2 regions of the Neobacillus sp. Fa239 genome follow, and region 1 is predicted to be linked to the other one. Evidence: riboswitches for the same ligand, from Rfam matches in the RefSeq annotation. Region 1 holds a riboswitch; the other holds the start of a gene.

Region 1 (4,671 bases):
AAAAACAAATGAAAAAAATGTTAATGATTTGTTAAAGTTTTTGTAGATAAAAACTCCTCCGTTCGCCAAATAATGATATTACTTTGTAACCTATCCGAAACTTTTATGTAAAAAAACATCGATATAATAAAAGAAATGACGATTAGGGCAGGTGGCTTCATGGAAGAGACAATGGTTAAATCATATTTGCAAAAATCTCTGGACGAGTGGAAGGACGATATTTCCCAATTCCTTGATGAAATCGATAAAGAATATGAGCAAGTTTCACAAGATTTAAAGGTTTATTCCTATAAATATAACATCACGAAACAAGTAATCCAATCAACTGTAAACGAAGAAATCATCGAAAATATTCGTCTACGGTATCATAAACCTTTTGAAGAAAGCTATAATCAACTCAAGGAAACAATCCGTGAGTTAGAAGAAAAACGAAAAGTTTTTCAAATGTTCATCCAAAAAATTGATGAAGTGGTCAGAAAAGAAACAGCAAAAGTACAACTTACATAGTAAAAAGTAAATATAGTTACGATTTGAGCATTTCCTTTATTGGAATGCTTTTTTTTGGTTAATACAGTGGAACCAGCTTCTCCATGCCATGCATATATTGATAAACAGAGGAATGATTGAAGAGGTGAAACCAATGATCACCGCCATAATTGGCAGCAAAACGTATACATTATCTGAAAATCTCGAGGAATATTTTCAGAAATTTCGTGCACAAGTAATTGGGATGAACCATTACTTTGATTCACCTTATGGAAAAAAAAGAATCATATATGCAGACTGGACCGCTAGCGGGCGGCTTTATAGGCCAATAGAACAGAAAATATCCGAGGTATTTGGTCCATATATGGCCAATACCCATACAGAATCAAATATCACCAGTTTAATGATGACAGGAATATATAAACAGTCGAAAATGATTATCAAACAACATGTTCACGCCGATCATCATGATGTCGTAATTCTTGATGGTTTTGGGATGACGTCTGTCATTAATAAATTTCAAAGAATATTGGGAATCAAAATCCCTGAAAAGTTTAAGGGCCATTTAAACATTCCAGAGAAAGATAGGCCGGTCGTTTTTCTCACTCATATGGAGCACCATTCCAACCAAACTTCCTGGCTGGAGACGATTTCTGATGTAGTCATTATGTCTCCAGATGAAAATGGATTGGTTGATTGCAGGCAGCTTGAGGAGCTGCTCATAAAATATAAAGATCGTCGAATTAAAATCGGTTCATTTTCAGCCTGCTCCAATGTAACGGGGATTCAAACACCCTATCACCAATTGGCCAAAATAATGCATCTGCATGGGGGACTCTGTTTTGTGGACTTTGCGGCATCTGCTCCATATGTCCAAATGGATATGCATCCGGAAGATCCTTTGGAAAAATTAGATGCGATCTTTTTTTCACCGCACAAGTTTTTAGGCGGACCAGGTTCTAGTGGTGTCTTAGTGTTCGACAGCCGTCTATATATAAACCAAGTACCTGACCATCCAGGTGGAGGTACGGTAACATGGACTAATCCCTGGGGAGAACATCACTATTATCCCGACATTGAGATTAGAGAGGATGGTGGAACACCGGGTATTCTCCAAGCAATCCGCACTGCACTCGTCTTAAATTTAAAAGATCAAATGGGAGTCAAAAATATAATAGCAAGGGAAAAAGAATTATTATCTATCTTATTGAAAGAAATGAAAGAAATTTCGGGTGTTCACATATTAGAAGGGCAAATTGAGGATCGAATCGGGATTGTTTCCTTTTACATTGAAAATATTCACCATAATTTAGTTGTCCGGTTGTTAAATGATCGGTTCGGCTTTCAAGTTAGAGGGGGATGTTCCTGTGCAGGTACCTATGGTCATTATTTATATGATATCGACCCGACTGCATCCAAACTGATAACCGATAAAATTGATCAAGGTGATTTGTCGGAAAAACCTGGTTGGATAAGGGTTTCCCTTCATCCTGTTATGACGAATGAAGAAATCATTAAATTTGTGCAAGCGATTAAGGAGATTACAAGTTATATTGATGTTTGGGGTAAGGATTATATTTATGATTCCTCAAGTAATGATTATTTTTACGTCCATCATGAAAGAGAAGACATGTCCCTGCTTTTTCGATTTAAATAATATAAAAAGAGGCATACCGATGCCTCTTTTATGATATGACCTAAAATGTCAACGGCTGATATGTTGGGGCATATGCTAATCAAATAAAGGAGGGGGTAACATGATTCACACTGTAAAACCCGGTGAAACCCTTGGAAGCATTTCAGCAGATTATCGAGTCAGCCTTCATCAGCTTTATGCAGCAAATCCGGGGATTGGCCATTTAATGGTGGGCCAAAGGATTCAAATTCCCGGTTTGCCAAACCCCAATTCTATCCCTTATTCTATCCAAATATCGATTGGGAAGCGAAGGCTTGCCTTATTCCAAAATGGTAAATTAGCCAGAGTTTATCCAATTGCGGTAGGTAAAATGTTGACCAATACACCAGCTGGTGAATTTGTCATTGTCAATCGTGAATTGAATCCAGGTGGCCCATTTGGAGTCATGTGGCTGTCTTTATCGAAACAGGGCTACGGTATACATGGTACCAATGATCCAAGTTCGATTGGGAAAGCAGTCTCGCATGGTTGTGTAAGAATGTATAACCGGGATGTTCTTCAGCTTGCAGAGCTCGTTCCTAATGGAACGAGAGTTGTCATTCAGCAATAATTGATAAGTATTAATTGACAATATCAAATATTTGTACTATTATCACATTAAATAATTAATTATTTCGAAAAACTAATAATTTAATAATTCTTCTTATAAAGAGAGGTGGAGGGACTGGCCCTTTGAAGCCTCGGCAGCAGGTTCTTAAGAATACTGTGCCAAATCCATCAAACATTTATGTTTGAAAGATAGGAAGAGAGAAAAAGGCTCTCTTCTAGTTATGAAGTGAGTTTTTTTATTTAGCAAAAAACCAACTTTATTGGTTGGAAAAGTAGAGATTAGAAGAGGAGAGAGAAACCATGAAATTTGGATTTTGGCTACCGATTTTTGGAGGATGGTTAAGAAATGTTGAGGATGAAAAGATGCCGCCAACATTTGATTACGCCAAAACGGTGATCCAATCGGCAGAAAAATGGGGTTATTCCACCACATTAATAGCGGAATTATATTTGAATGATATAAAAGGACCTGAGTCGGATTCACTTGAAGCATGGTCGACAGCGGCTGCTCTTGCGGCTGTTACAGAAAAAATCGAAATCATGACAGCAGTTAGACCTGGATTCCATAATCCGGCAGTTACAGCGAAAATGGCGGCTAATATTGATCAAATCAGCAAGGGAAGATTCACGTTAAATGTTGTTTCTGCCTGGTGGGAAGAAGAAGCCCGTCAGTACGGCGGAATCTTTACTGAGCATGATGAACGATATGACCGCACGAAAGAATTTATAGATGTATTAAAGGGCTTTTGGACAGAAGAAACGTTTTCATATGATGGTAAATTTTATCAAATTAAGGATGCAAAACTTTCACCAAAACCTATTCAACGTCCTAATCCAATCTTGTATGCTGGAGGAGAAAGCCCAAAAGGAAAGCAGACCATTGTTGAGAAGTGTGATGCCTATGTGATGCACGGTGGAACAGTTGCAGAAATTGAGAAAAAAATCAGTGAAATGAAATCGTTACGGGAACAAACTGGGAATCCTGAACTGAACTCTTTTGGGATGGCGGCATATGTCATTTGCCGGGAAACGGAAGAGGAAGCAATTGCGGAATTGGCAAGAATCACTGATGTAAAAGAATCAAGTGGCTATGCTGGTTTTAAAGATTTTACAAGCAAATCGCAGCTTGAGCAGAAAATTCAGCTTCAGGATTATTCTGTTTCTAATCGCGGATTACGCCCAAATTTGGTGGGTACGCCTTCACAAATTGCTGAACGAATTTTACAATATGAACAAGCAGGTCTTGACCTATTACTTCTTCAATTTTCACCGCAGCTTGAAGAAATGGAACAGTTTAGCAAGCTGGTAATGCCGCTGGTAGAGGAAAAACGAAAGCAGCTAGCCTAGATTTTCAGAATGAGAGGGGATTTTAAATTGAGTAAAGTTTATATTATCCATGAGAATGAGGAATGGACCGTACACCTCACAAAACGTTTAGAAGAACTGGAAGTACCTTATGAAGAATGGCATTTAGATAGCGGCAGACTAGATTTATCAAAAGAGCCGCCTGAAGGTGTTTTTTATAGCCGAATGAGTGCATCATCGCATACGAGGAACCATCGATTTGCGCCAGAGTTTACCGCACAGGTTCTAGCCTGGCTTGAAGCCCATGGGCGCAAGGTGTTTAACGGCTCACGAGCACTCCAGCTTGAGGTTAGTAAGGTACTGCAATATTTAGAATTAAATAAACATGGTATTGTAACACCGCGTACAATCGCTGCCGCAGGCATTGGGCAAATTCTTGAAGCTTCAGGAGAGTTTATCGGGGCACCGTTTATCACCAAGCACAACCGTGCCGGAAAAGGGCTTGGCGTTCAATTGTTCCAAACTGTTGAGTCGCTAAGGGCATATGTTGAAGGACCTGAATTCGAAGAGCCGGTCGATGGAATAACATTGATTCAAGAATACATTCAATCACCTGAAAGCTATATAACCCGCTG
Region 2 (4,671 bases), 1.2 Mb from region 1:
GGGTGCAGGCGGTATCGATGGAGAAACAATAGAAAGTTATGAAGCTAATTTAAATGAAAACATCATGGCACTTTTAGACAGATTAAAGGCAAAGACCTATCAAGCTCAGCCAGTAAGGAGAGTTTACATTCCCAAGAAGAATGGGAAGAAACGACCACTTGGAATACCAACAATTGAAGATCGCATTGTACAACAAAGTGTAGTGAACGTACTTCAGCCCAAATTTGAAGATAATCTATTTCATAGTTGGTCAGTAGGTTACAGACCGAATCGTGGAGTTCAAAGAGCTTTACAAATAATTCTGTGGAATATTGAGCAAGACTACAATCATATCTACGATTGTGATATAAAAGGATTCTTTGACAATATCCCTCATAAGAAACTAATCGAAGTTCTTAAGAAATATGTTTCGGACCGTACGGTCCTAGGGTTGGTTGAACAATGGCTGAAGGCTGGACACATGGAAGAAGGCAAACTAATCCACTCGGATTATGGAACCCCTCAAGGTGGTGTAATTTCACCACTTTTAGCAAATGTGTATTTAAATGAACTTGACTGGGAATGGGACTTGAACAACATTCGTTTTGTCCGCTATGCGGATGATTTTCTCCTCTTTGCAAAATCGAAAGATAGCATCGAGAGTGCAGCTTCTATAACTAGGGATAAGTTGAAAGAACTTGGACTTGAGATATCTAAAGAAAAGACTAAAATCGTCAACTTTAAGAAGGATGATTTTGATTTTCTAGGTTTCACGTTCCATCACTGGAGAAAAGGTAAGAAAGATAACAAGCTAGAATTTCATGTAACTCCAAAGGAAGAATCCGTCAAAGATTTTCGGTCGAAAATAAAGGACAAGACCCGTAAAACGCTTACGCTGAGTAAGGAAGAGTGGATTGAGCGAGTGAACCCAATTATCAGAGGGAAGGTCAACTATTACCTAACTATAGTTAATGCTATAAAAGATAATATTAGTCGAGGGATTCCAAACCACTGTATTACAAGGTGGGTTCGAAGAACCCTGAAATCTTTAGATGGATACATAAGGAAAAGACTAAGAGTAGCTTTTATTCATAGACATCCTTCCCAAAGAAAAGGGATGAAGATGCAAAGTATTTGGAATAATGCCTTCTTTCTTAACATCAATCTGATTCCAACTTATTGGCTATATTTAAATAAAGCATATGGATACACAAAGGAACAATACCTAAGTGATATGTCCAGAAAAGTTAAAAGAGACATTCAGAATCGAATCAAACGAGCAAAAGCAAAAGGTGAGGAGTATTTCACACCTCACCGTGTCCAAAAGATGCAAAATGGCTGGAATGCATCCTCTTGATTAAATTGTAACATTTGGTAAGCCGTATGCCTTAATAGGGCACGTACGGTTTGATAAGGGGGAAGCCTTGAGAAAGGTTTCCCTACTTTATGCTTGTTGAGCTAACGAAGCAGAATAGTTGAACAAGGAAAAACAAGATTTATATTGAATTTTAGAAGAAAAGACCAATGTAATAGGTGAATAAAAATGAAAATAATAGTAGTCAAGTATATTAAAGAATTAGAAGATGGTTATATTGTAAAGTTTAATTCGCCATATGGCAGTGCCGAAGGAAAATGGGTTGGAACTAAACCAATATTGAATTTCGAATATTTTATAGAGATTGATATTCCAGGAATTCTGGAATGGGGAAAGCAAATTATTGATATTGATGAAGAAATTAGCCAAATAACAAGTGATGATAATCATATTTATTTATCAGGAGTATTGGAATCGGTTGAATCTGATGGATTTTCAGTCCTGAGAATGGGAAGTAACATAGTCATTTTCGAATTAACTGGAAACAATTATCCTATTGGTTCATATGTAAAAATTGCAACAGAACAAATTTCGTTGTTTGATACCAAGATATAGATACTTCTTATTAAGCTATTCGAGTGCTTGTGGTTAAGAACGGGAACGCTGCGGCAATCCCTTTTTTATTGGACTAAATGGCAGGTTAATTTAATAGGAAGATATCGTTAATGAAAACAAAAAGAAAAGGAGCATCTATTAATCATAATTAGATGCCCTTTTATTACCTGTTGGAAATCATTAATATTTCAAACTGACACACTTGCAAAAAATTCATTATGGATTGCTGCAACAGCTCTTTTTTCATCATGAGCCTTCACGCCAAATACTAAACTTATCTGAGATGGTCCTTGATTCATATGTATCATTTCAATATTAATTCTTTTTTTTTCAAGAGCCCTCGTTGCTCTGGCAATGCTGTCGACATTATGATGCTTTTTTCCTCCGATAAGCATAATTAAAGCAAGATTACGTTCAATAGTCACTTTATCTGCCGAAAGTTCCGTACTAATACGTTGTATTAGTTCACTTTCTATTATCTGATCTAATTGATTTTCATGTAAAACAAGATGAAGAGCATCAACCCCCGTCGGTATATGCCTATAATAAAGTTGAAAATCTTCAAGGATCTGAAGCAGCTTTCTTCCAAACCCAACTTCTTTATTCATTCTATACTTGTTGACATAAATACTACAAAAATTATTTTCACTGGAGATTTCGACTACTGGTTCAGTTTTATTATCATAAGTATTAGTCATTTTAGTACCTGAGACTGCAGGTTGAGTTGTATTTTTTAAGTTTGTTTTTACTAACGTATTTGATGCTAATGAACTCTCTCTAAAGTTTACACCCTTCATCTCATCGTCCCCTAATAGTCATTAACTTTTTATTATTTCCTCGTTTATATTACAAACACAAAAAAACCTCTTCTATAATAAATAAGAAGAGGTCATAACTATTGCATTCCTCCCCTTATCTTCCAGAAATAATTCTGTAGAAATTGGCACCTTTTCAAGTAAAACTTGAAGGTTGCTGGGCTTCATAGGGTCTGTCCCTCCGCCACTCTGGATAAGAGTTTTTAATATTCGGACTTTAATTATTTATAATAATATATCAGAAGGATAATTATTCGTCAATCCTAAAACTAGTACATTGGTAAGAAATCATTTGATAAAATGCGTATTGCCCTTGTTAAACTAAAGGGGGCATTCCTTTAACAAGGGATGCTTAATTTTTTATTCGAGTAAAGGGGCAGGATAACACAAAAAAGATTAAAGGAATCAGTTCAATAGTTCTGCTTGATTTGAATTTGAATATTATTAAAGATACGTTAATTACATTCTTTCTAGTGATCATATCAAGCGATTATATAACAGGGGGAAAAATTTATATGGATAATGTATTAAAAGTATCATCAAAGTCAAATCCGAATTTAGTTGCAGGTGCAATTGTAGGTGTATTAAGTGAAAGAGGAAATTCAGAGATTCAAGTGATTGGAGCTGGTGCTTTAAATCAAGCGATTAAAGCCATTGCGATTGCAAGAGGATTCGTAGCTCCTAGCGGTGTTAATCTGGTTTTTGTTCCTGCATTTACAGATGTTTTAATCAATAATGAAAATAAAACAGCAATCAAATTAATTGTAGGTCCTAGGAAAAAAAGATAGATCTGCGTTGAGAAGATCAATAAAAGAATTAAATAAAAAAAAAAACATTCACCTAATAATATATTAGCTTGTTGTTCTAACGGGTGCTTGTGCGGCCGAGCATAGGTCGTATCATATAACGGGTGGGATTCCCGCCGAGTAAGAACTAGCCATTCGCTCGTAGCGAGTCTTGGAGGGCTAAAGGTAACTTTAGTCTTTAAGCGTAGACAGTTAGGTGGAGCAGCCGTCAAGGCTGAGAATCTTATGGAGTGAAAGTCTCCTGTCATCAATTGACCGATTCGGATGACTAGCATATCCAATGCGTGGGGAGGTAACGAACTACGTTCTGCTTGGAAGTAAAAGTCACGGCGGCCTATTCTACACAGAGAGAAAAAGGTCGGAACAGTCTGTGTGGCGAGCAAACACAGAGGCCAGAAGGATTTAACGAATACTGCAATCCCGAAATCTACGCCCCTCTAAGAAACTGTTCGAGGGATGTTTTGCATAGCCTCGACCTTTGCCTAACGGGGGAAGACCGATGTCTTACGGGAAGAAACGGTCAAATGCACCGTAAGAGCAGCCGGGGTATGGGTTCTGGCATCTGTGGAAAGATTCTCAGAGATAACGACGGGAAGGTCCTACTTCAAATTGGGAAGGTACTAACCAATAAAGACCTATCATATAAGAGGCTAATAGAAAATGGTAGGATGATTTAGGACTGGCGCATGAGGTCGTAGTAGCGATGAGGGAAGGGTAATGCCTTCTTAAGTGTAAGAAAATTGCACTTCCATCAAGGTAACACCTATGTTGGAGCGAAGGACCTCTGGGCACTTGGGCAGTCAGAACTTCAAAGACACTGAGCTTTTATTATTTGTTCATAGACTAGCATACAAGTAAACCAATAGTTGATGGGGGAATATGTGTACCAACATTTAACCCTGCGGTTATTTGGGAAGGCGAGTATGTGATGCAGTCCAAGGTCAGAACCGGACTCGGGAAATCCGACCGTCCGGGATCGTAGGGGGGCTACAAGAAACGTGAATCTATAAATATTGATTGCGCGCGCTTGTTTTCTACCCGACAGCGGGCCGAAAGCCAAATGGTTGAAGGGATTGAGCTCCATAATGTTAGTAAATCGAGAGGGCTGATGCCTTAAGCACAGCAGAAAGCTACATTTTAT

Evidence for each region. A riboswitch is a leader RNA that binds a small molecule or an ion and turns the genes downstream of it on or off. The one in region 1 is predicted to bind S-adenosylmethionine.
Region 2: it holds a riboswitch for S-adenosylmethionine, as region 1 does, so the genes downstream of both, ACZ5XR_RS11860 (ACT domain-containing protein) here and ACZ5XR_RS17770 (LLM class flavin-dependent oxidoreductase) in region 1, are expected to answer to the same signal.

What each region holds. Positions count from the first base shown of each region.
Region 1 covers NZ_AP041611.1:3,642,540-3,647,210, reverse strand. The annotation lists gene ACZ5XR_RS17785 (hypothetical protein) at 160-507, shown strand; gene ACZ5XR_RS17780 (aminotransferase class V-fold PLP-dependent enzyme) at 641-2,143, shown strand; gene ACZ5XR_RS17775 (L,D-transpeptidase family protein) at 2,244-2,732, shown strand; SAM riboswitch class I at 2,823-2,927, shown strand; gene ACZ5XR_RS17770 (LLM class flavin-dependent oxidoreductase) at 3,032-4,078, shown strand; gene ACZ5XR_RS17765 (ATP-grasp domain-containing protein) at 4,106-4,671, shown strand, end outside.
Region 2 covers NZ_AP041611.1:2,467,827-2,472,497, forward strand. The annotation lists gene ltrA (group II intron reverse transcriptase/maturase) at 1-1,336, shown strand, start outside; gene ACZ5XR_RS11855 (hypothetical protein) at 1,523-1,909, shown strand; gene ACZ5XR_RS11860 (ACT domain-containing protein) at 2,098-2,706, opposite strand; SAM riboswitch class I at 2,819-2,924, opposite strand; gene ACZ5XR_RS11865 (stage V sporulation protein S) at 3,240-3,512, shown strand.